4 regions of the Streptomyces sp. SYP-A7185 genome follow, and region 2 is predicted to be linked to each of the others. Evidence: riboswitches for the same ligand, from Rfam matches in the RefSeq annotation. Region 2 holds a riboswitch; each other region holds the start of a gene.

Region 1 (5,183 bases), 3.6 Mb from region 2:
CCCACCAGCGCCTGCGCGAGCGGCACCAGGATCCAGGTGGACCGCAGGTCGAACGGCGGCTTGTCCAGCGTGATCAGGAACCCGAAGCCGACCGTCACGGCGGACACCCCGAGCGGCAGCATCAGGAGCGCGTCGAAGCCGCGCACCAGGCGGCCGGCCTTCCGGGTGAGCGCTGCCGCGGCGAGGCCGCCGATCACCAGGGCGATGGCGGTGGCGGCGAGCGCGTACCGCAGGGAGTTCCAGACGGCCTCGATCGGCGGGACGAGGAAGGCTCCGCCCTCCGCCGACGTCAGCTCCCGGTAGTAGGTGAGGCCGTAGCCCTCGGGGCCGCTCAGCGACCGCTCGATCAGCACCCCGAGCGGCAGCAGGATCAGCACGGCGACCGTCAGCATGACCCCGCCGAGCAGCGCCCACTGCCCCGCCCCGCGCGGCCGGCGCGCCACGGCGGAGGCGTCGACGAGCCGCAGCGCGGTCTCCCGCCTGCGCACGGTCCACGCGTGCACGGCCAGGATCACGCCGACCGCCGCGAACTGCACGAGGGTCAGGACGGCGGCCGTCGACAGGTCGAGGAGCTGGGCGGTCTGCCGGTAGATCTCGACTTCGAGCGTCGAGTACGCGGGTCCGCCGAGGATCTGCACGACGCCGAAGGAGGTGAAGGTGAAGAGGAAGACCATGAGGGACGCGGCGGCCACCGCGGGTCCGAGCGCGGGCAGCGTCACGGTGCGCCAGGCGGTCCAACGCGAGGCGCCGAGCATGCGCGCGGCTTCCTCCTGGCGCGGGTCGAGCTGCGACCAGAGCCCGCCGACCGTGCGGACGACGACGGCGTAGTTGAAGAAGACGTGCGCGAGCAGGATCGCCCACACGGTCGTGTCGAGCCGTACGCCCCACATCTCGTCGAGCAGGCCGCCGCGGCCGAGCAGCGCGAGGAACGCGGTCCCGACGACGACGGTCGGCAGCACGAACGGCACGGTCACGACCGCCCGCAGAACCTGCTTGCCCCTGAAGTCGAAGCGCGCGAAGACGTACGCGCCGGGGAGCGCGATCAGGAGCGTGAGCGCGGTCGACGCGAGCGCCTGCCAGGTGGTGAACCACAGCACGTGCCGGACGTCGGACTGTCCGACGACGTCCGCGATCCGCCCGAACCGCCACGCGCCGTCCACCTTCAGGCCGCGCGCGACGATCGCGGCGACCGGATAGGCGAAGAAGACCGCGAAGAACGCGACGGGCACGGCCATGAGGCCGAGCCGCGTCGCGCTCCCGCGCGAGAGCAGCCCCCGGCGGGACCGGCCCTTGCGGGACTCGCCCTTGGGCGACTCACCCTCGGGGGACTCGCCCTTGGGCAGCTTGCCCTTGGACGGCTTGCTTACTTCAGTACGAGTGAGGTCCACGACTTGACCCACTGCTCACGGTTGTCGGCGATCTTCTTCGGGGACATGGTCTCCGGGTTCTCGACCGTCACGCCGTGCTTGACGAAGAGCTCGGGCAGCTCGGTCTTCTCGCGCACCGGGTTCACGAACATGTTCAGGGGCATGTCCTTCTGGAACTCGGCGCCGATCAGGAAGTCCAGCAGCGCCTTGCCGCCCTTCTCGTTCTTGGCGTTGGCGAGCAGGCCCGCGTACTCGACCTGCCGGAAGCAGGTGCCGGTCGCGACGCCGGTCGGTGCCTCCTTGGGCTGCGGCTTGGCGTAGAGCACCTCGACGGGCGGCGAGGAGGCGTACGAGACGACGAGCGGCCGGTCGCCCTTGGCCTTCTTGCCGCCCGCGGAGCCGGAGAACTCCTCGTTGTAGGCCTGCTCCCAGCCGTCGACGACCTTGACGCCGTTGGCCTTGAGCTTCTTCCAGTAGCCCTGCCAGCCGCCGTCGCCGTATTGAGCGGCGGTGCCGAGCAGGAAGCCGAGGCCGGGCGACGAGGTCGCGGCGTTCTCGGTGACCAGGAGGTCCTTGTAGGCGGGCTCGGCCAGATCCGCGAAGGACTTCGGCGGCGCCAGCTTCTTGTCGGCGAAGTACTTCTTGTCGTAGTTCACGCAGATGTCGCCGCTGTCGACGGGCGTGACGCGGTGCTTGCCCTGGTCGACGCGGAACGGGGAGGCGATCCGGTCCGAGCCCTTGGCCTCGTACGACTGGAAGAGGCCGTTGTCGAGGGCGCGCGAGAGCAGGGTGTTGTCGACGCCGAAGAAGACGTCGCCCTGCGGGTTGTCCTTGGTCAGGATGGCCTTGTTCACGGCGGCTCCGGCGTCGCCGTCCTTGAGGACGTCGACCTTGTAGCCGGAGCTCTTCTCGAACGCCTTCAGGACGTCCTTGGAAACCGCGAAGGAGTCATGGCTGACGAGCGTGACGCTCTTGGAGTCGGCCTTGTCGCCGCCGTCCGACGAGCCGCCGCACGCGGAGAGCGCGACGAGCCCGAGGGCCACCGCGGCCGCGGTGACGGTGATCTTCTTGGTGGTGCTCACCGAGTTCAACTGAGTTCATTCCTCCTGGAGTGACCAGGAAGAGACGCGGCCCTGCCCGCGGACCGGAGTGGTTCGCGGGCAGGGCGCAACAGCTTGAGTGATGTCCGAACTTCCTACCCGGAATGACCCGGGCAAGGTTCAGAGGGTCTGCGGCCAACCTGTCCTTGGTGCCGCACTCTCAGCGCTGTGGCGCTCCCCTGTCGGAATATGAAGATGGTTCCGGATATGAAGTTGTGTTCCGGCCTGAAGTTCAGTCCCGGACATGAAGTTGTGTTCCGGCCAGACTAACGCTCCGACGCGGCGAGCTGACCGCACGCCCCGTCGATCTCCTGGCCACGGGTGTCACGAACCGTGACGGGCACCCCATGAGCGGCGATGGCGTCCACGAAGGCCTTCTCGTCCTCGGGACGCGACGCCGTCCACTTCGAGCCCGGGGTCGGGTTCAGCGGGATGAGGTTCACGTGCACGGGCTTGTTCTTGAGCAGCCGCCCGAGCCGGTCACCGCGCCAGGCGTGGTCGTTGATGTCCCGGATCAGGGCGTACTCGATGGAGAGGCGGCGCCCCGACTTGGCGGCGTACTCCCATCCGGCGTCGAGGACCTCCCGTACGTTCCACCGCGTGTTGACGGGGACGAGGGTGTCGCGCAGCTCGTCGTCCGGCGCGTGCAGCGAGATGGCGAGGCGGCACTTGAAGCCCTCGTCGGCGAACCGGTGGATGGCGGGCACCAGGCCGACGGTCGAGACGGTGATCCCACGCTGCGAGAGGCCGACGCCGTCGGGCTCGGGATCCGTCAGACGGCGGATGGCACCGGTCACGCGGTTGTAGTTGGCGAGCGGCTCGCCCATCCCCATGAAGACGATGTTCGAGAGCCGCGCGGGCCCGCCGGGAATCTCCCCGTCCCGCAGGGCGCGCATCCCGTCGACGATCTGGTGCACGATCTCGGCGGTCGAGAGGTTCCGGTCGAGACCGGCCTGTCCGGTCGCACAGAACGGACAGTTCATCCCGCAGCCGGCCTGCGACGAGATGCACATCGTCACGCGGTCCGGGTAGCGCATGAGCACGGACTCGACGAGCGTCCCGTCGAACAGACGCCACAGCGTCTTGCGCGTGGTGTCGTCGTCACAGCTGATGTGCCGCACCACTGACATCAGCTCGGGAAGCAGCGCCTCCTGGAGCTTCGTGCGCGCACCGGCGGGAATGTCGGTCCACTGCTCCGGGTCGTGCGCGTACCGCGCGAAGTAGTGCTGCGAGAGCTGCTTGGCACGAAACGGCTTCTCGCCGACGGCGGCAACGGCTTCCTTGCGCTCGGCGGGCGTGAGGTCGGCAAGATGCCGCGGCGGCTTCTTGGCCCCGCGGGGCGCGACAAAGGTGAGTTCTCCGGGTACAGGCATGGTGAATCCAGTGTCGCAGACGCTGAGGGTCCGGCCAGATCACCGCCCGGCGGCACCGGTCACCCTGCGTCGCCGTCCCTCACCGGCGGGTCTGGTCGTCCGGGTCGTTGTCCCCGTCCCCGTCCCCATCTCCGTCCCCGTCCCCGTCGTCGTCGGGCAAGAGGTCGTCGAAGTGGGCCCAGCCCTCCCACGTCCATACGTCGGTGTCCGGGTCCGCGCGCAGGGGGACGAAGCGGCCCAGCTCGAAGTCGTCGGAGGTGGCGGACACGTCGAACCAGTGCTCGTCGGCGACCTCCGTCCCCAGGCCCACCGTCCGCGCGGTCAGCCGGACCAGCAGCTTCACGCCCTCGGCGTCCAGCAGGTCCTTGCCCTGGATGTGCCCGAGGGGCAGCGCGGCGAGCGGGGCGTCGACGGGTATCCAGACCGTGAAGGGCGCCCCGCGCTCCACCGCGAGCCACGCCCTCTCGTCCGCCCGCTCGCCCTTCTCGTCCAGGACCTGGAGCCACTTCTTGTAGACGACCCGACTGTCGCCGTACGGGGATCGCTCCAGGTAGCGCAGGTGCGCGCGGGCCCGCAGATCGACCACCGAGAGGTTGTCGAAATGGTTGTAGAAGCGCACCGCGATCACCGCGTCCTCGGGGTCCTGCCCCTCCGCCACCGGGAAGTCGGCGGTGCGGCCCGGCGAGATGCTGGCCCGCCGCCGCCAGACGAACGGACGCAGCGCGAACAACTTCACCAGGACGATTCCCAGGAGCACCGCCGGCACCAGCGCCCCGGTCACCGAGGCCAGCGTGGCGAGCAGCGCGTGCGCGAGGTTGTCCGGTTCGGGGTCGAGGCTGTCGGTGCCGACACAGGCCCGCAGCGCCGACAGGGCGACGTCGAGCAGCCCCGCCACGTCACCGAACCGCTGCCCGAGCCCCCGCGCCGACTCCTCGGTGAGCGTCCAGACCACCGCGATGGCGACGGCGAGGCCGGTCAGCGCGCCCAGCGCCATGAACATCAGGGCATGGACCGTCCGCCCGGCGATCCACCATCGAACCGATATCCGATGCCGCGGATGTGTGGACGGGCGCCGCAAGCGCCGTGTCAAAGGTCTCAACTCCTGCCCCCCGAGAGGGGGTTAGCGTAACGGAGGAGATCTTTTCCCGGCAGTCCACGGAGTCATCCTGCGGGCGCCCGGTAGCCATGCCGTCCCTCCGTGGGTACACCCGATGTGGAAGGCTGTGCCCGCCGCACGATCCGATCCTGAAGGGTGTTGGCCGTGAAGGACCGAAGCCTCAAAGCGCTGGGCCTGGACGACGTTCCCGCCAAGCTCCCCCTGACCTATCCGGGCCGCCCGGCCA
Region 2 (5,183 bases):
TCGAGCTCCTCGGCCGCCTCCATGCCCTTGTCGCGCAGCTGCACGATGTCGACGCCGCCCGCGAGGACGGCGTCGAGGAACTCGGGGAGGTCTCCCTGGCGCCTGCGGGCGTCCACGCACAGGTAGAGGCGGGCGTCGGCGAGCTGCTCGCGGGCAGGCTTGGCGGCCATGAAGAGGTCCCCCCGGGTCGTGGGTCGCCCACGGGCCGCGGGTCCTCGGGGGACCCGCGGTCCGTACGCAACGGTTTTCCGTTTCGGTCAGGCGCGTTCGGTCAGACGGCGAGCGCCTGGGCGCGGCGCTTCACCTCCGTGCCACGATTCTCGCTCAGCGCCTGCGCGGGGGTCCCGGGCAGGGTCGGGTCGGGAGTGAAGAGCCACTCCAGCATCTCTTCGTCGGAGAAGCCGTCGTCCCGCAGGAGCGTCAGGGTGCCGGTGAGGCCCTTGACGATCTTGTCGCCGTCGATGAAGGCGGCCGGCACCGCGAGCGCGCGGTTCTCACCACGGCGCACGGCGATCAGCTGGCCTTCCTTGACCAGCTGGCGCACACGCGTCACCTCGACGTCGAGCATTTCTGCGATGTCGGGGAGGTGGAGCCACTCGGGGACGAGAGCATCAGTCTTTGCGTCAATCTCGGTCACGGGGACAAGCGTAGCTCCGGGCACCGACAGCGGCCGGGCAGCGGGTCCCGCCGGCTCTCCCCGCCCCGCCGCGGCTAGGGCAGCACGGCCTTCTTCAGCGGTACCGAGGGGTCCTCGGCCAGCTCGGGCAGGAGGCGGGCGCCGGCCTCGATCAGCTTGCGGCCCTGCGCCAGGTCCCTGGGGCGGCCCACCGCGAGGAGGGCCACCAGGGCGCCCTCGCGCAGCCAGCACACGCTCCAGGCCGCGCCCGAGGGGTCACCGCGCCACACCAGCTCGTCGGCGGAGGCGTGGTGCCCGGCGTACTGGACGAAGCGGCCGAACTGCTCGGACCAGAAGTACGGGACGGGGTCGTACGCCGAAGGGGTCTCGCCGATGATGTTCGCCGCCACCGTGCGCGGGCCCTGGAGGGCGTTGTCCCAGTGGTGGACCAGGAGGCGCTCGCCGTACCGCCCCGAGGGGAAGGAGGAGCAGTCGCCGACCGCGTACACGTCGGGCTCCGAGGTCCGCAGGTGGTCGTCGGCGAGGACCTCGCGGTGGGCGCCGAGGGCGATGCCGGAGTCCGCGAGCCAGGCCGTGGCGGGGCGGGCGCCGATGCCGACGACGACCGCGTCCGCGGGCAGCCGGGTGCCGTCGTCCAGGAGGACGCTGCCGGGTTCGACGCGCTCCACGCGCGCGTGGGTGCGCAGTTCGGCTCCGGAGTCGGCGTACCAGGACGCCATGGGGGCGGCGACCTCGGCGGGCAGCGCCCCGGCGAGCGGCCGCCCGGCGGCCTCGACGACGGTGACCGAGCAGCCCGCCTCACGTGCGGCGGTCGCGAACTCGGCGCCGATCCAGCCCGCGCCGACGACCACGATGCGGTGCTGTTCGGCGAGCACGGGGCGCAGCCGCTCGGCGTCGTCGAGGGTGCGCAGCAGGTGGACGCCGGGCACACCGGCGACGCCGGGCAGCAGGATCGGCTCGGCGCCGGTGGCGAGGACCAGGGCGTCGTAGGAGACCGGGCCCGAAGCGGTGTCCAGTTCGTGGTCGGCGGGGCGGACGCCCGTGACCTCGTGGCCCAGGCTCAGGCGGATGCCGAGCGCCTCGAAGTCGATGTCGAAGGCGGATCCCTCCGCCTTGCCGAGCAGCACGGCCTTGGACAACGGCGGCCTGTCGTACGGCTGGTGGGGCTCGGCGCCGATCAGGGTGACCGCACCGGGGAACCCCTGCTCGCGCAGGGCCACGGCGGTCTGCACACCGGCCATTCCCGCGCCGACGATGACGACGTGCCGCTCTTCCCGCCTCTGCTCGTTCACCCGGTCACTCTAGGGCGGCGCACGACGTCGCCCTGAGGGCACGACGGGGAGATCTCTGACACACCGTCACTGCCCATGACCGCACGGCCGCCCTATCTGCCCCGGGGCGCCAAGGGCTAAGGTTGCCGTGCAGAGCACTCGCGGGAGCCCGGACGCACCGGGCTGAGAGGGAGGCTGGACGGCCTCCGACCGTACGAACCTGATCCGGGTCATGCCGGCGAAGGGAGGGGCTGGACACCCATGCAGCCACGTACACCACCCCACGGGACGCCTGACGTCCTCGTCGTCGGGGGCGGCATCATCGGCCTGGTCACGGCCTGGCGGGCGGCGCTACGCGGCCTGACGGCCGCGGTCGTGGACCCCGAACCGGGCGGCGGCGCGGCGCAGGTCGCCGCGGGCATGCTGGCCGCCGTCACCGAGCTGCACCACGGGGAGCAGACGCTGCTCGGCCTGAACCTGGCCTCCGCGCGGCGCTACCCCGACTTCGCGGCCGAGCTCGCGGAGGCGAGCGGACGCGACCTCGGCTACCGCGCGTGCGGCACGCTCGCCGTCGCGCTGGACGCCGACGACCGCGCGCACCTGCGGGAGCTGCACGCGCTCCAGCAGCGGTCGGGCCTCGCGTCGGAGTGGCTGAGCGGGCGCGAGTGCCGCCGCCTCGAACCGATGCTCGCGCCGGGCGTCCGGGGCGGGCTGCGGGTCGACGGCGACCACCAGATCGACCCGCGCAGGCTCGCCGCCGCCCTCCTGGTGGCCTGCGAACGGGCGGGCGTGGCCTTCCACCGCACGTGGGCGGAGCGCCTGTCGGTCGCGGGGGACCGGGCCACCGGAGTCGTCCTCGCCGACGGCACGGCCCTGGAGGCCGGGCAGACCGTGCTGGCCGCGGGCAGCCTCAGCGGGCGCCTCGGCGGTGTCCCCGAGGGCGTGCTGCCGCCCGTGCGCCCGGTGAAGGGGCAGGTGCTCCGGCTCACGGTGCCGGAGCGGTACGCGCCGTTCCTGAGCCGCACCGTGCGCGCCGTCGTGCGCGGCAGCCACGTCTATCTGGTGCCGCGCGAGAACGGAGAGCTCGTCGTCGGCGCGACCAGCGAGGAGCTCGGCTGGGACACGACGGTCACCGCGGGCGGCGTGTACGAGCTGCTCCGGGACGCCCACGAGCTCGTGCCGGGCATCACGGAGCTGCCGCTGACGGAGACCCGCGCGGGCCTGCGCCCCGGCTCCCCCGACAACGCGCCGCTGCTCGGCCCGACCGCGCTGCCCGGCCTCCAGCTGGCCACCGGCCACTACCGCAACGGCGTCCTCCTGACGCCCGTCACCGGCGACGTCATGGCACACGCCCTGACCACCGGCGAACTCCCCGACGAGGCGCGGCCCTTCACACCGCTGCGTTTCGCCCGCACCCCCCGTACGCCGCGCTTCATGGAGCAGCCCGTATGACCACTCCCGGCACTCCTGCCACCCCCGGCACTCCCGCCCCTGCCGTCACCGCCGTCACCGTCAACGGAGAGGCCCGCGACGTGGCGGCGGGCACCACGCTCGAAGCCCTGGTCGCCACGCTGACCGCGGCCCCCTCCGGGGTCGCCGCCGCGCTCAACGAAACCGTCGTCCCGCGCGCGCGGTGGTCCACGACGCCGCTCACCGACGGGGACCGCGTCGAGGTCCTCACCGCCGTCCAAGGAGGCTGAACCGGCATGGCAGACGATCCCTTCGTCCTCGGCGGGCTCACGCTCTCCTCGCGCCTGATCATGGGAACGGGCGGTGCGCCGAGCCTGGACGTCCTCGAACGCTCCCTCGTGGCCTCCGGTACGGAGCTGACGACGGTCGCGATGCGCCGCCTGGACCCCGGGGTACAGGGCTCGGTGCTCTCCGTCCTCGACCGGCTCGGCATCCGGGTCCTGCCGAACACGGCGGGCTGCTTCACCGCGGGCGAGGCCGTCCTGACCGCCCGCCTCGCGCGGGAGGCGCTCGGCACCGACCTGGTCAAGCTGGAGGTCATCGCGGACGAGCGCACGCTGCTTCCCGACCCGATCGAGCTGATCGACGCCGCGGAGACACTCGTCGACGACGGCTTCACGGTCCTGCCGTACACGAACGACGACCCGGTCCTCGCCCGGAAGCTGGAGGACGTGGGCTGCGCGGCGATCATGCCGCTCGGCTCGCCCATCGGCTCCGGGCTCGGCATCCGCAACCCGCACAACTTCCAGCTGATCGTCGAGCGGGCGGGTGTGCCGGTGATCCTGGACGCGGGGGCGGGAACGGCGTCCGACGCGGCGCTCGCGATGGAACTGGGGTGTGCGGGTGTGATGCTCGCCTCCGCCGTCACCCGCGCCCAGGAGCCGGTCCTGATGGCCGAGGGCATGCGGCACGGGGTGGAGGCGGGGCGGCTCGCGTACCGGGCCGGGCGCATCCCGCGGCGACACTTCGCCGAGGCGTCCTCGCCGGTGGAGGGCATGGCCAGGCTGGATCCGGAGCGGCCCGCTTTCTGAGCGCTTTCCGCGTGCTCTACACGTGCTTTCCGTCTGCTTGCCGCGTGCTTTCAGGGCGTCTCCCGCCTGTCACAGCTCGGCTGCAGTCGGGCTCCGGGCACGCCCGGGCGGGCAACGGTGTCGGCGGTGGCTCGTAGACTCCCTGCGTGGACACGACCCTCCAGGACCCGCTCGTCGGGCAAGTGCTCGACGGCCGCTATCGCGTGGACGGGCGGATCGCGGTCGGCGGGATGGCCACGGTCTACCGGGCCGTGGACACCCGCCTCGACCGCGTGCTCGCGCTCAAGGTGATGCACCCGACACTGGCCACCGACGTCTCGTTCGTCGAGCGCTTCATCCGCGAGGCGAAGTCGATCGCCCGCCTCTCGCACCCGAACGTCGTGGGGGTGTTCGACCAGGGCGCCGACGGGGCGTACGTGTACCTCGCCATGGAGTACGTCGCCGGCTGCACCCTGCGGGACGTGCTGCGCGACCGCGGCGCCCTCCAGCCGCGCGCGGCCCTCGACATCCTGGAGCCGGTCCTCGCCGCGCTCGGCGCCGCGCACCGCGCCGGGTTCGTGCACCGCGACATGAAGCCGGAGAACGTCCTCATAGGGGACGACGGACGGGTGAAGGTCGCCGACTTCGGCCTCGTGCGCGCGGTGGACACCGTCACGAACACGACCGGCACGATCCTCGGCACCGTCTCCTATCTCGCTCCCGAGCAGATAGAACACGGCACGGCCGACACCCGGGTGGACGTGTACGCGTGCGGGGTCGTGCTCTACGAGATGC
Region 3 (5,183 bases), 1.9 Mb from region 2:
CGCGACGAGTCCGGCCCCTCGGCCGTACGCGAACTCCTCGACATGTACGGCGGCCACCGCATCGTGCATGGCCACAGCCCCATCCCGTATCTGCTCGGCGACGTCGGCTCCGAGGACGACTCGGACGGCGGCGGTCCCGTCATCGAGGGCCCGCACATCTACGCAGGCGGACTGGCCATCGCCATGGACGGCGGTGTGACCATGGCCGGAAAACTGCTGGTCTGCCAACTGCCCCTGGATAACTGAGCGTTCTACGGGCAGGCACTCCACTACAGGATCACGCTGGCCAGGGGGCCTATTTCTGGAAACCCCCTGTCACCGCGTGCCTTCACGGCTCTACCATCGGCTTATCCGTAGCAGGCTCCCCTCCGTTTCTGCCCGACGGCTCGCACCCATGCGAGCCCCAAGCCCTACGGAGCATCGGGGGATGCACATGAACAGCGCTCCACACCTGCTCAATGAGGACCGCCCCGAGTACGAGCGGATCCTCGATGAGGCGCTGCGCACCGCACCGAACCGTCCTGATCTCGCCGCAGTGGGCGAGCGGCTCAATCCCGAGCAGCTGCGCACCATGGCCCTGAACGCCACTGCGCTGATCACTGCCGCCGCCGCGACCGAGTACACGCACTATGTGAAGGTCCGCGAAGAACTGCGCGAAAGCGGATCTGCCGCACCATCGATCCGCGAGCGGAGTCCCGAGGGCCCGGCGGAAGCCGGCTCCGGAGGCCTCGGTCTCGCGACCACGATGGGGGAGGTCACCGCCCAGGCTTCAGGGGCGGGGGCCGTCGCCGTCGTCGCGGTCCTCGCACCGGTGCTCGCCGGGGCGGCCGCCGCGATCTTCCTGCTCGTCGGCTACATCCTGAAGATGCTCAACCCCGAGCCCGCCTTCGCGGACACCCTGCTCACCGCGGGGTGGCTGTTCGGCGCGCTCACCGCGGGCGGCATCCTGATCGCCGCGATCGGACTGCTCATGACCGCCCTGCGCAACGGCGCCACGTCGCTCCAGGCCGGTCCGTACGGAGAACGGAACGAGGAGGTGGTTCGCGCCAGGGAAGCCTGGAGCGAGGCACTCATGGAGCGCGGCATCCTGCCGTTCCTGCGGGAGGCGCTCGCGGATCCAGGGGCGGCGCACGCAGCGCGCACCCCGTCGTTGGACCCGGGCGGCCGCATGCCTCAACTCGGTTACAACAGGCCGGGCTTCAGCAGCCCGGAGGGCGGCCCGACGGCGGGGCCGCGCCCGAGCTACTCCAGCCCGGACTTCTCGAGCCCGGATTTCGGCGGGCCCGACCACAAGCCGGAGTAGCACGCGGCACACCGAGGCGGTACGGGTTCGCGACGCTGCTTCGGGCGGGCACGACGCCCGCCCGAAGCACGCCGCGACCCTCGCTCAGTCGGCGAGGGGCAGGTAGACGCGGTTTCCTGCTGCCGCGAACTCCTTGGACTTCTGCTCCATGCCCGCCTCGATCTCGTCCTGCGAGGCGCCGTGCTCACGCCGGATGTCGTGCGAGATCTTCATCGAACAGAACTTCGGCCCGCACATCGAGCAGAAGTGCGCCGTCTTGGCGGGCTCGGCGGGCAGCGTCTCGTCGTGGAACTCCCGCGCCGTGACCGGGTCGAGGGCCAGGTTGAACTGGTCCTCCCAGCGGAACTCGAAGCGCGCGTCCGAGAGCGCGTCGTCCCAGTCCTGCGCGCCCGGGTGCCCCTTGGCGAGGTCCGCCGCATGGGCCGCGATCTTGTACGTGATGACGCCGGTCTTCACGTCGTCGCGGTTGGGCAGGCCCAGGTGCTCCTTGGGCGTGACGTAGCAGAGCATCGCCGTGCCCCACCAGCCGATCATCGCGGCGCCGATGCCGGACGTGATGTGGTCGTACGCGGGCGCGATGTCCGTGGTCAGCGGGCCGAGCGTGTAGAACGGCGCCTCCTCGCAGATCTCCTGCTGAAGGTCGATGTTCTCCTTGATCTTGTGCATCGGGACATGGCCCGGGCCCTCGATCATGGTCTGTACGTGGTGCCGCTTGGCGATGGTGTTGAGCTCACCGAGGGTGCGCAGCTCGGCGAACTGCGCCTCGTCGTTGGCGTCCGCGATCGAACCGGGGCGCAGGCCGTCGCCCAGCGAGTACGTCACGTCGTACGACGCGAGGATCTCGCAGAGCTCCTCGAAGTTCTCGTAGAGGAAGCTCTCCTTGTGGTGCGCGAGGCACCAGGCCGCCATGATCGAGCCGCCGCGCGAGACGATGCCGGTCTTGCGGTTGGCGGTGAGCGGGACGTACGGAAGGCGCACGCCCGCGTGCACCGTCATGTAGTCCACGCCCTGCTCGGCCTGCTCGATGACCGTGTCCTTGTAGATCTCCCAGGTCAGCGCCTCGGCCTGGCCGTCGACCTTCTCCAGGGCCTGGTAGAGCGGCACGGTGCCGATGGGGACGGGGGAGTTGCGCAGGACCCACTCGCGGGTCGTGTGGATGTTGCGGCCGGTGGACAGGTCCATGACCGTGTCGGCGCCCCACTTGGTGGCCCAGGTCATCTTGTCCACCTCCTCCTCGATGGAGGAGGTCACCGCGGAGTTGCCGATGTTGGCGTTGACCTTCACCAGGAACTTCTTGCCGATGATCATCGGCTCGATCTCCGGGTGGTTGACGTTGGCGGGAATCACCGCGCGGCCGGCGGCGACCTCCGCGCGCACGACCTCGGGATCGAGGTTCTCGCGGATCCCGATGAACTCCATCTCGGGCGTGATCTCACCGCGGCGGGCGTACGCGAGCTGCGTGACCGCTTGGCCCGCGCGCCCCCTGCGCGGCTGGCGCGGGCGGCCGGGGAAGACCGCGTCGAGGTTCTTCAGGCCGCCGCGGGGCGAGGTGTGCTTGATGCCGTCGTCCTCGGGACGGGGCGGACGGCCCGCGTACTCCTCGGTGTCACCGCGGGCGATGATCCAGTTCTCGCGGAGCGGGGCGAGGCCCCTGCGGACGTCGGTGTCGACGGACTCGTCGGTGTACGGCCCCGAAGTGTCGTACAGGGTCACGGCCTTGCCGTTGGTGAGGTGCACCTGGCGGACCGGCACCCGCAGGTCGGGGCGCGAGCCCTCGACGTACGCCTTGTGCCAGCCGATGGACTTCCCGGCCTCCGCGCCGAGGGGGTTCCCGGTGTTCTCGACCGGGTTCTTGGCGTTTCCGACCGGGTTCCCGGTGTTCTCGCTGAGGTTCCCGGTGTTCTCGTCGCTGCTGGAGGCAGGCGTGCGTGTGTCCGATGTGGTCATGAGACCTACTCCCTACGCCGGCATTACCCGGTAACAGGTTCGGCGGTCGACGCAGCGAATTCCGTACGGCTCGTGCACGTTCGTGCCGCTTCGTACGGAGGTCAGCGCCCTCTCAGCCCGGTGCTCCGAGCTCCCGCGATTGCAAAGGTGCCTCCACGCTAGCGCCCCGCCGGGCGCGCTGAACAGAGGGCCCTCCCCGTTCTTGCGATGATCGGGCAGTGACCACCACACAGCCGCCGTCCCAGCCGCCCGTCCCGAACGTGCCTCCGGACTCCCACGGGCACTCCCACAGCCATGGTCCTGCCGCGCCGGTCTCCCAGCATCTGCGCAAGGTCATCGCCGCCGTGCTGATTCCTTTCGCCACGGCGGTGGTCGTCGGCCTCGCGGTGTTCTGGCCAGGTGGCGCTCCGTCCCACGAGCGCACCGGAGTCGGCTTCGACCGGCAGACGCAGTCGGCCGAGGTCGCGAAGGTCCAGGAGCTGCCCTGCAAGGACGTGAACGCCTCGCAGACCCCGCCCAACGGCGACACCTCCACGGCCGAGGGGCAGTCCGCCCAGTCCCGTGCCAAGGGCGTCTGCAAGAAGGCGACGATCGAGGTCACGAGCGGCAAGGACAAGGGCCGCACCTTCACCGAGATCGTCCAGCCCGACTCACCGCGGCAGTTGCGCCAAGGCCAGGAGGTCGTGGTCGCCTACGAGCCCACGGCCCCCGAGGCGTTGCAGTACTCGGTCACCGACGTGAACCGGAAGTTCCCCATGGCGCTGCTCGCCGGGATCTTCGCGCTCGCCGTGGTCGTGGTGGGCCGGATGCGCGGCGTCATGGCCCTGATCGCCCTGGCGTTGAGCTTCCTCGTCCTGACGTTCTTCATCCTGCCCGCGATCCTCCAGGGCTCGAACCCGCTGGTCGTGGCGGTGATCGGGGCCAGCGCCATCATGCTGATCGCGCTCTATCTCTGCCACGGCCTCACGGCCCGGACCTCGGTCGCGGTCCTCGGCACGCTCATCTCCCTGCTCCTCATCGGGCTGCTCGGCTCGCTCTTCATCGGCTGGGCCTCGCTGACCGGCAACACGGACGACAACACCGGCCTGATCCACGGCCTGTATCCGTCCATCGACATGAGCGGCCTGCTGCTCGCCGGCGTCATCATCGGCTCGCTCGGCGTGCTCGACGACGTGACGGTGACGCAGACGTCCGCGGTCTGGGAACTGCACCAGGCCAACCCGAAGATGGGCTGGCGCGGTCTGTACGGCGCGGCCATCCGCATCGGCCGCGACCACATCGCCTCGGTGGTGAACACCCTGGTCCTGGCGTACGCGGGTGCCGCGCTGCCCCTGCTGCTGCTCTTCTCGATCGCACAGAGCAGCGTGGGCACGGTGGCCAACAGCGAACTGGTGGCCGAGGAGATCGTGCGCACCCTGGTCGGCTCGATCGGCCTGGTCGCCTCCGTCCCGGTCACGACCGCGCTGGCGGCCCTGGTGGTCTCGGCCGACCGCTCGGCCCCCGCGGGCCGCACGGGCCACGCCCCGCACCCGTCAGGCGGCGCCACCCCCGCTCCGGCCCCCACGTCCACCCCCGCCCCCAAGCAGGGCCGCGGCGGAAAGGGCCGCCGCCGAAAGGCGTGACGTGCGGTCGGCAGCCAGGGGCCGGCCGGAGGGCGGAGGGGCGGCAGCAAGGGGCCAGAGGGCAGACGGGCGGCACCCAGGGGCCGGAGGGCGAACGGGCGGCAGCCAGGGGCGGGCGGCGCCTAGGGGGAAGGCGGGGTGCCGAGGGGGGCGGCGGGGTGCCCAGGGGCCGGACGGGCGGGCGCCCAGGGGCCGGACGGGCGGGCGCCTCGCGCTCAGCGCCCAGCGCTCAGCGCCCAGCGGCCGTGCCGTAAGGCTCAACCGGCGGATGCCATGAAATGCACCAATCTGCCGTAGGGCCGCGTCCTGGC
Region 4 (5,183 bases), 2.6 Mb from region 2:
TCGCCGAGGGCGATGACGAACGGCAGTTTGTCGATGCCCGCGCGGATCTCGGCCGTGGCCGTCCACAGCTCGTCGCAGAACGTGGTGGTCATGGGGCTCAGCTCCAGTACTGGTGGAAGTGGTGGACAGGTCCGTGGCCGCTGCCGATGTGCAGGGTGTCGGCGGCGCGCAGGGCTCCGGTCAGGTACGCCTTGGCGGCGCGGACGGCGGTGGGCCAGTCCTCGTGCTGCGGGCGCAGGGCGGCGATCGCGGCGGACAGGGTGCAGCCGGTGCCATGGGTGTTGCGCGTGTCGACACGGGGTGCGGACAGCTCGGTGATGTCCGCGGCACCGGCGCCCGTGGGGTGCGTGGCGTCGACGAGGATGTCCACGGATCGGGCGTCGTGGGTGTGGTGGCCGCCCTTGAGCAGGACGCGCCGGGCGCCGGTTTCGAGGAGTTCTTGGGCTTGCTCGACGGCTTCCGCGCGGTTCTTTGCCGCGGCGGTGCCGAGCAGGTCGCCGGCCTCGGGGAGGTTGGGGGTGATGAGGTCGGCCAGCGGCAGGAGACGCTCGCGCAGCACCGCCACCGCATCGGCTTCCAGGAGGCGGTGGCCGCTGGTCGAGACCATGACGGGGTCGAGGACGACGTACCGGGGGCGGTGGCGCTCCAGGGCCCCTGCGACGGCGTCGGCGATGGCGGCGTCGGCCAGCATCCCGATCTTGACGGCGTCCACCGGGACGTCGGCGAACAGCGTGTCGAGCTGCTCGGTGACGAATGCCGGGGGGATGGCGTGGATGCCGGTGACACCCAGGGTGTTCTGTGCGGTCAGGGCGGTCAGAACGGCTGTTCCGTAGGCGCCGTTGGCGGAGAACGCCTTCAAGTCGGCTTGTATCCCGGCGCCGCCGGAGGGGTCGCTGGCGGCGATGGTGAGGGCGATGGGCGGGCTGGTCACGCGGAGATCTCCTGTCGCAGGGTGCGGACGAGGGAATGGGCTGCGGCCCGGGGGTCGGGCCGGCCGCAGATGGCACTGACGACAGCGATGCCGGCCGCGCCACGCCCCATGACCGCGGCGGCCCGGGACGGACCGATCCCGCCGATGGCCACGCAGGGCAGCGGGCTCTCCCGGACGATCCGGGCCATGCCGTCCAGGCCGAGCGGGGCATCCGCGTCCGGCTTGGTGGACTGCGCGAACACCGGACCGACACCGAGGTGATCGACGCTGTCCGGCACGTGCGCCAGCTGCCCGGGACGGCTGATGGACAGGCCGATGTACGCACGGGGGCCGAGTCGGCGACGGGCGGTATCGGGAGAGAGGTCCCGCTGCCCGAGGTGGACGCCGTCCGCGTCCAGCCGGGCCGCCACGTCCAGCCGATCGTTGACGATCAAGGGGACGCCGGTGCCCGCCAGTTCGGCCTGGATCGCCCGGCCGAGCGAGAACAGCGTGCGGTCGTCCGCGTCCGGGTCGCGCAACTGGACGGCGGTCACGCCGCCCTTGACGGCCGCTGCCACGGTAGGGGCGACGCCACGGTCGCCGCAGAGCCTGGTGTCGGTCACCAGATACAGGGACAGGTCGAGAGGAGGTCGCATGAATTGCTCCTTGGGGTCTCCCGGCCGGGCGAAGGCGTGGGAAACGCATCGGGAGGTACGGGGGAAGGCAGGCCCCGGCGTGCCGTGCGGGGACCCGTGAGTCGTACACCGGGGTGAGAGGAGGCGGGGGAGAGGGCAGCCAGGCCCGGTGCCGGGGGGCGCCCCAGGGGGGGCGGGCACTGTGCGGCGGGTGGCGTCGAGGCCACCGCTCACGCGGATCCCCGCCGTACGCGTCCGCTCAGCGCAGGTCGAGGGCCTCGGCGAGCCGCTCAGGGCTCAGCTCGTACAGCGCGTCGATCAGGGCGACCGCGAACGTGCCCGGCCCCGCGGAGCGGGTGGCGGCGTCCTCCGCGGCCACGGTGAGCAGGCCGGTCGCGGCCGTGGCGGCCAGCAGTGCGTCGTCGGTGACGGCGGTGCAGGCGGCCACCAGAGCGCCGAGCGAGCAGCCCGTACCGGTCACCACAGCCAGCAGCGGGCTCCCGTTGGCCAGACGCACCACGCGCGTCCCGTCGGTGAGAACGTCCTCGGGGCCGCTCACCGCGACCGCGCAGCCATAGCGCCGGGCCAGCGCGTCCGCCGCGGCCAGCGCCGCCTCGGGGACGTCCGTGCTGTCCACGCCGCGCCCGCCCGCGCCGCCGTCCAGTGCCAGGATCTCCGAAGCGTTGCCCCGAATGACCGCCGGCGGCGTGCTCTCCAGCAGTTCGCGGGCCAGCGCGGTGCGCCAGGGCAGCGGGCCGACCGCCACCGGGTCGAGCACCCACGGCCGCCCGGCGCCGGCCGCTTCGGTGACCGCGACACGCATCGCCGCCGCCGTCACGGAGGTCACCGTGCCCAGGTTGACCAGGACACCCCCGGCCACCCGGGCCAGCGCTCCGGCCTCCTCCGCGCTGTGCACCATCGCGGGGGCAGCCCCCGCCGCGAGCAGCACGTTCGCGGTGAACTGCGACACCACGACGTTGGTCAGGCAGTGCACCAGGGGTGCGGAGGCCCGCAGGGACGCGCTCACGTCCGCCACGGCAGCACGGGAGACGGCAGTGTCGTGCCGGGCAGGTATGGAGGCAGTATCCATCGTCAACACCCTTCCTACGCCGGCATTACCCGGTCCAGGTTCATGCGGTCGGCGGAAAGGGGATCAAGTCCCGTCCGCCCTCTCAGCCCGGCTGCTCCCGAGCTCCCGCGGTGGTCGCTACGCAATGTACCTCCTTGAGGAACAGGAGGTCGCACACGGGTACCTCACGCAACGGCCTGGCTCCTATGCCCACCGGAGCCGGGTGCGACGCACGAAGCCGGGCGGCCCTGACAGGAATCAGGGCCGCCCGGCCGTCGTGCGTGGAGAAGCGTCGTGCGCGCAGAAGGAAAGGTCAGCAGCTCAGGTTGGAGCCCGGCGTGGTGCCGAGGATCTGGGTGAACTGCTTGTAGCGGTCGACCCGGCTCTGGACCTGGGCGGGGTTGCCGCCGTTGCACTCCAGGGTGCCGTTGATGGCGCGGATGGTCTCACCGAAACCGCGGCTGTTGACCATGGCGTTGTGCGGCGTCATGGTGCCCGGACCCGACTGGGTGTTCCAGTACCAAAGACCGGTCTTCCAGGCGACCGCCGGGTCGCGCTCCACCAGGTAGGGGTTGCGCAGGAGGTCGATGCCGAGCGCGTCGCCGGCCGCCTTGTAGTTGAAGTTCCAGCTGAGCTGGATCGGACCGCGGCCGTAGTACGCGGCCTGGCCCGCCGGGCAGCCGTAGGGCTGGGAGGCGTCGCAGTAGTGCGGGTAGTTGGCCTGGTTCTGCTCGACGATGTGGACCAGACCGCCGGTCTCGTGGTGGACGTTGGCGAGGAACGCCGCTGCCTCCTGGCGCTTGATGGTGTCGCCGCCGGTGTTGGCGAAGGCCGGGTACGCCTTGAGCGCGTCGGTCAGGCCCTTGTACGTGTAGAACGAGTTCCGGCTCGGGAACATCTGGTTGAACTGCGCCTCGGTGACCACGAATCCCGAGGGGTCGGGGTTGCCGGGGTCGGTGCCACCGCCGCAGGCGCCCGCGTCCGCCCAGACGTCGCTGCGGCCCGGCGTCTCGTTCTGGGTCCACCACTTGGCGTTCCAGTTGCGCCCGTTGTACGAGGCGGTGTTGCCGCCGGTGTAGACGGAGGAGGAGTTCCAGGGGGCTGCGCACGCGGCGGCGGACGCCGTGGCCGCGGCCGGGCCAAGGACGATCATCGCGCAGAGCGCGGCTAGCGCTGCTGCGAAACTGATGAGACGTTTGATCACGCGACATCTCCTATCGAGCGGGCTGGAGGAGGGCTCCACGCGCCATGGGGGTGTCGGTGACTCAAGCGAAATGGTCTGGACCTGTCAAGGTCTGGACCAATTCTGGTACGCGGCTGACCTGAATTCGCCATGCACCGACCCCGCAGGGGTGCCGCCGCCACGGGTGCATCGCCGCTACAGGAGTGCCCCCGTGAAGGCCGATCAGGCCGGTCGTCGCCCGCCGGCGGGGCGGCGGGTTCGGGCAAAGGGCTCGCCGCAACCGGCCGGCAGCAGACGCTTCCCCTTCATCGGTTGTTGATGCACCGTCAACCCGGGTCTCTTAGGTTCCGCAAGCGCCTCGCGCGACCCCGCCGCCCGACCGGTGCGGCAGGGACGGTCACGAACCCCTGGAGTGATCAAATGGAACGTCGTAGTTTCCTGCGCGGAGCAGTCGTCGGCGGCACGGCGGCGACCTTCGGCTACACGCTCATGCAGGGCGCGGCCTACGCGGCCCCGGCGCAGAAGGGCCCCGGCCCGTACGGCGCGCTCGGCGCGGCAGACGCCAACGGCCTCCAGCTGCCCGGCGGCTTCACCGGCCGGGTGATCGCACGGTCCGGCCAGAAAGTCGGCTCCACCACCTACACCTGGCACGACGCCCCTGACGGCGGTGCCTGTTTCGCCGACGGCACGGGCTGGATCTACGTCTCCAACTCGGAGATCTCCTCCACCGGCGGCGCGGGTGCGATCAAGTTCAACTCGACGGGTTCCATCACCGGTTCGTACCGGATCCTGTCCAACACCAACCGCAACTGCGCCGGCGGCGCGACCCCCTGGAACACCTGGCTGTCCTGCGAGGAGGTCAGCACCGGCTACGTCTACGAGACCGACCCGTGGGGCGTGAACGCCGCCGTGCGCCGCGGCGCCATGGGCCGCTTCAACCACGAGGCGGCGGCCGCCGACCCGGTCCGCAAGGTGATCTACCTGACGGAGGACGCGACGGACGGCTGCTTCTACCGGTTCGTTCCCTCCACCTGGGGCAACCTGGCGGCGGGCACGCTCCAGGTCCTCAAAGCCGGAACGGCCACCTCCGGCAGCTTCACCTGGGTGACCGTGCCGGACCCGGACGGCTCGCCCACCCCCACCCGCGACCAGGTCTCCGGCGCCAAGCTGTTCAACGGCGGGGAGGGCTGCCACTACGCCAACGACACCGTCTGGTTCACCACCAAGGGCGATGGCCGCGTCTGGCAGCTCAACCTGGCCGCCGGCACCTATGAGCTGGCCTACGACGACTCCCTGGTCGTCGGTGGCGGAGCCCCGCTGACCGGGGTCGACAACGTCACCGGCTCGTCCTCCGGCGATCTGTACATCGCCGAGGACGGCGGCAAC

The links. Region 2 has a riboswitch for thiamine pyrophosphate ahead of thiO (glycine oxidase ThiO). Riboswitches for the same ligand answer to the same signal wherever they lie in the genome.
Region 1: it holds a riboswitch for thiamine pyrophosphate, as region 2 does, so the genes downstream of both, QBL25_RS29265 (thiamine ABC transporter substrate binding subunit) here and thiO (glycine oxidase ThiO) in region 2, are expected to answer to the same signal.
Region 3: it holds a riboswitch for thiamine pyrophosphate, as region 2 does, so the genes downstream of both, thiC (phosphomethylpyrimidine synthase ThiC) here and thiO (glycine oxidase ThiO) in region 2, are expected to answer to the same signal.
Region 4: it holds a riboswitch for thiamine pyrophosphate, as region 2 does, so the genes downstream of both, thiM (hydroxyethylthiazole kinase) here and thiO (glycine oxidase ThiO) in region 2, are expected to answer to the same signal.

What each region holds. Positions count from the first base shown of each region.
Region 1 is NZ_CP122310.1:6,623,772-6,628,954, reverse strand. It holds gene QBL25_RS29270 (ABC transporter permease) at 1-1,235, opposite strand, end outside; gene QBL25_RS29265 (thiamine ABC transporter substrate binding subunit) at 1,364-2,449, opposite strand; TPP riboswitch at 2,542-2,658, opposite strand; gene rlmN (23S rRNA (adenine(2503)-C(2))-methyltransferase RlmN) at 2,734-3,840, opposite strand; gene QBL25_RS29255 (hypothetical protein) at 3,920-4,840, opposite strand; gene QBL25_RS29250 (hypothetical protein) at 5,102-5,183, shown strand, end outside.
Region 2 is NZ_CP122310.1:3,021,075-3,026,257, forward strand. It holds gene thiE (thiamine phosphate synthase) at 1-170, opposite strand, end outside; gene QBL25_RS13290 (Rv2175c family DNA-binding protein) at 272-637, opposite strand; gene QBL25_RS13295 (NAD(P)/FAD-dependent oxidoreductase) at 712-1,878, opposite strand; TPP riboswitch at 2,060-2,172, shown strand; gene thiO (glycine oxidase ThiO) at 2,170-3,360, shown strand; gene thiS (sulfur carrier protein ThiS) at 3,357-3,608, shown strand; gene QBL25_RS13310 (thiazole synthase) at 3,615-4,409, shown strand; gene pknB (Stk1 family PASTA domain-containing Ser/Thr kinase) at 4,556-5,183, shown strand, end outside.
Region 3 is NZ_CP122310.1:4,884,502-4,889,684, forward strand. It holds gene QBL25_RS21370 (metallophosphoesterase) at 1-246, shown strand, start outside; gene QBL25_RS21375 (hypothetical protein) at 428-1,303, shown strand; gene thiC (phosphomethylpyrimidine synthase ThiC) at 1,388-3,250, opposite strand; TPP riboswitch at 3,243-3,397, opposite strand; gene QBL25_RS21385 (YibE/F family protein) at 3,469-4,872, shown strand.
Region 4 is NZ_CP122310.1:425,328-430,510, reverse strand. It holds gene tenA (thiaminase II) at 1-92, opposite strand, end outside; gene thiD (bifunctional hydroxymethylpyrimidine kinase/phosphomethylpyrimidine kinase) at 98-931, opposite strand; gene thiE (thiamine phosphate synthase) at 928-1,566, opposite strand; gene thiM (hydroxyethylthiazole kinase) at 1,805-2,581, opposite strand; TPP riboswitch at 2,629-2,754, opposite strand; gene QBL25_RS02005 (glycoside hydrolase family 19 protein) at 2,928-3,767, opposite strand; gene QBL25_RS02000 (alkaline phosphatase PhoX) at 4,218-5,183, shown strand, end outside.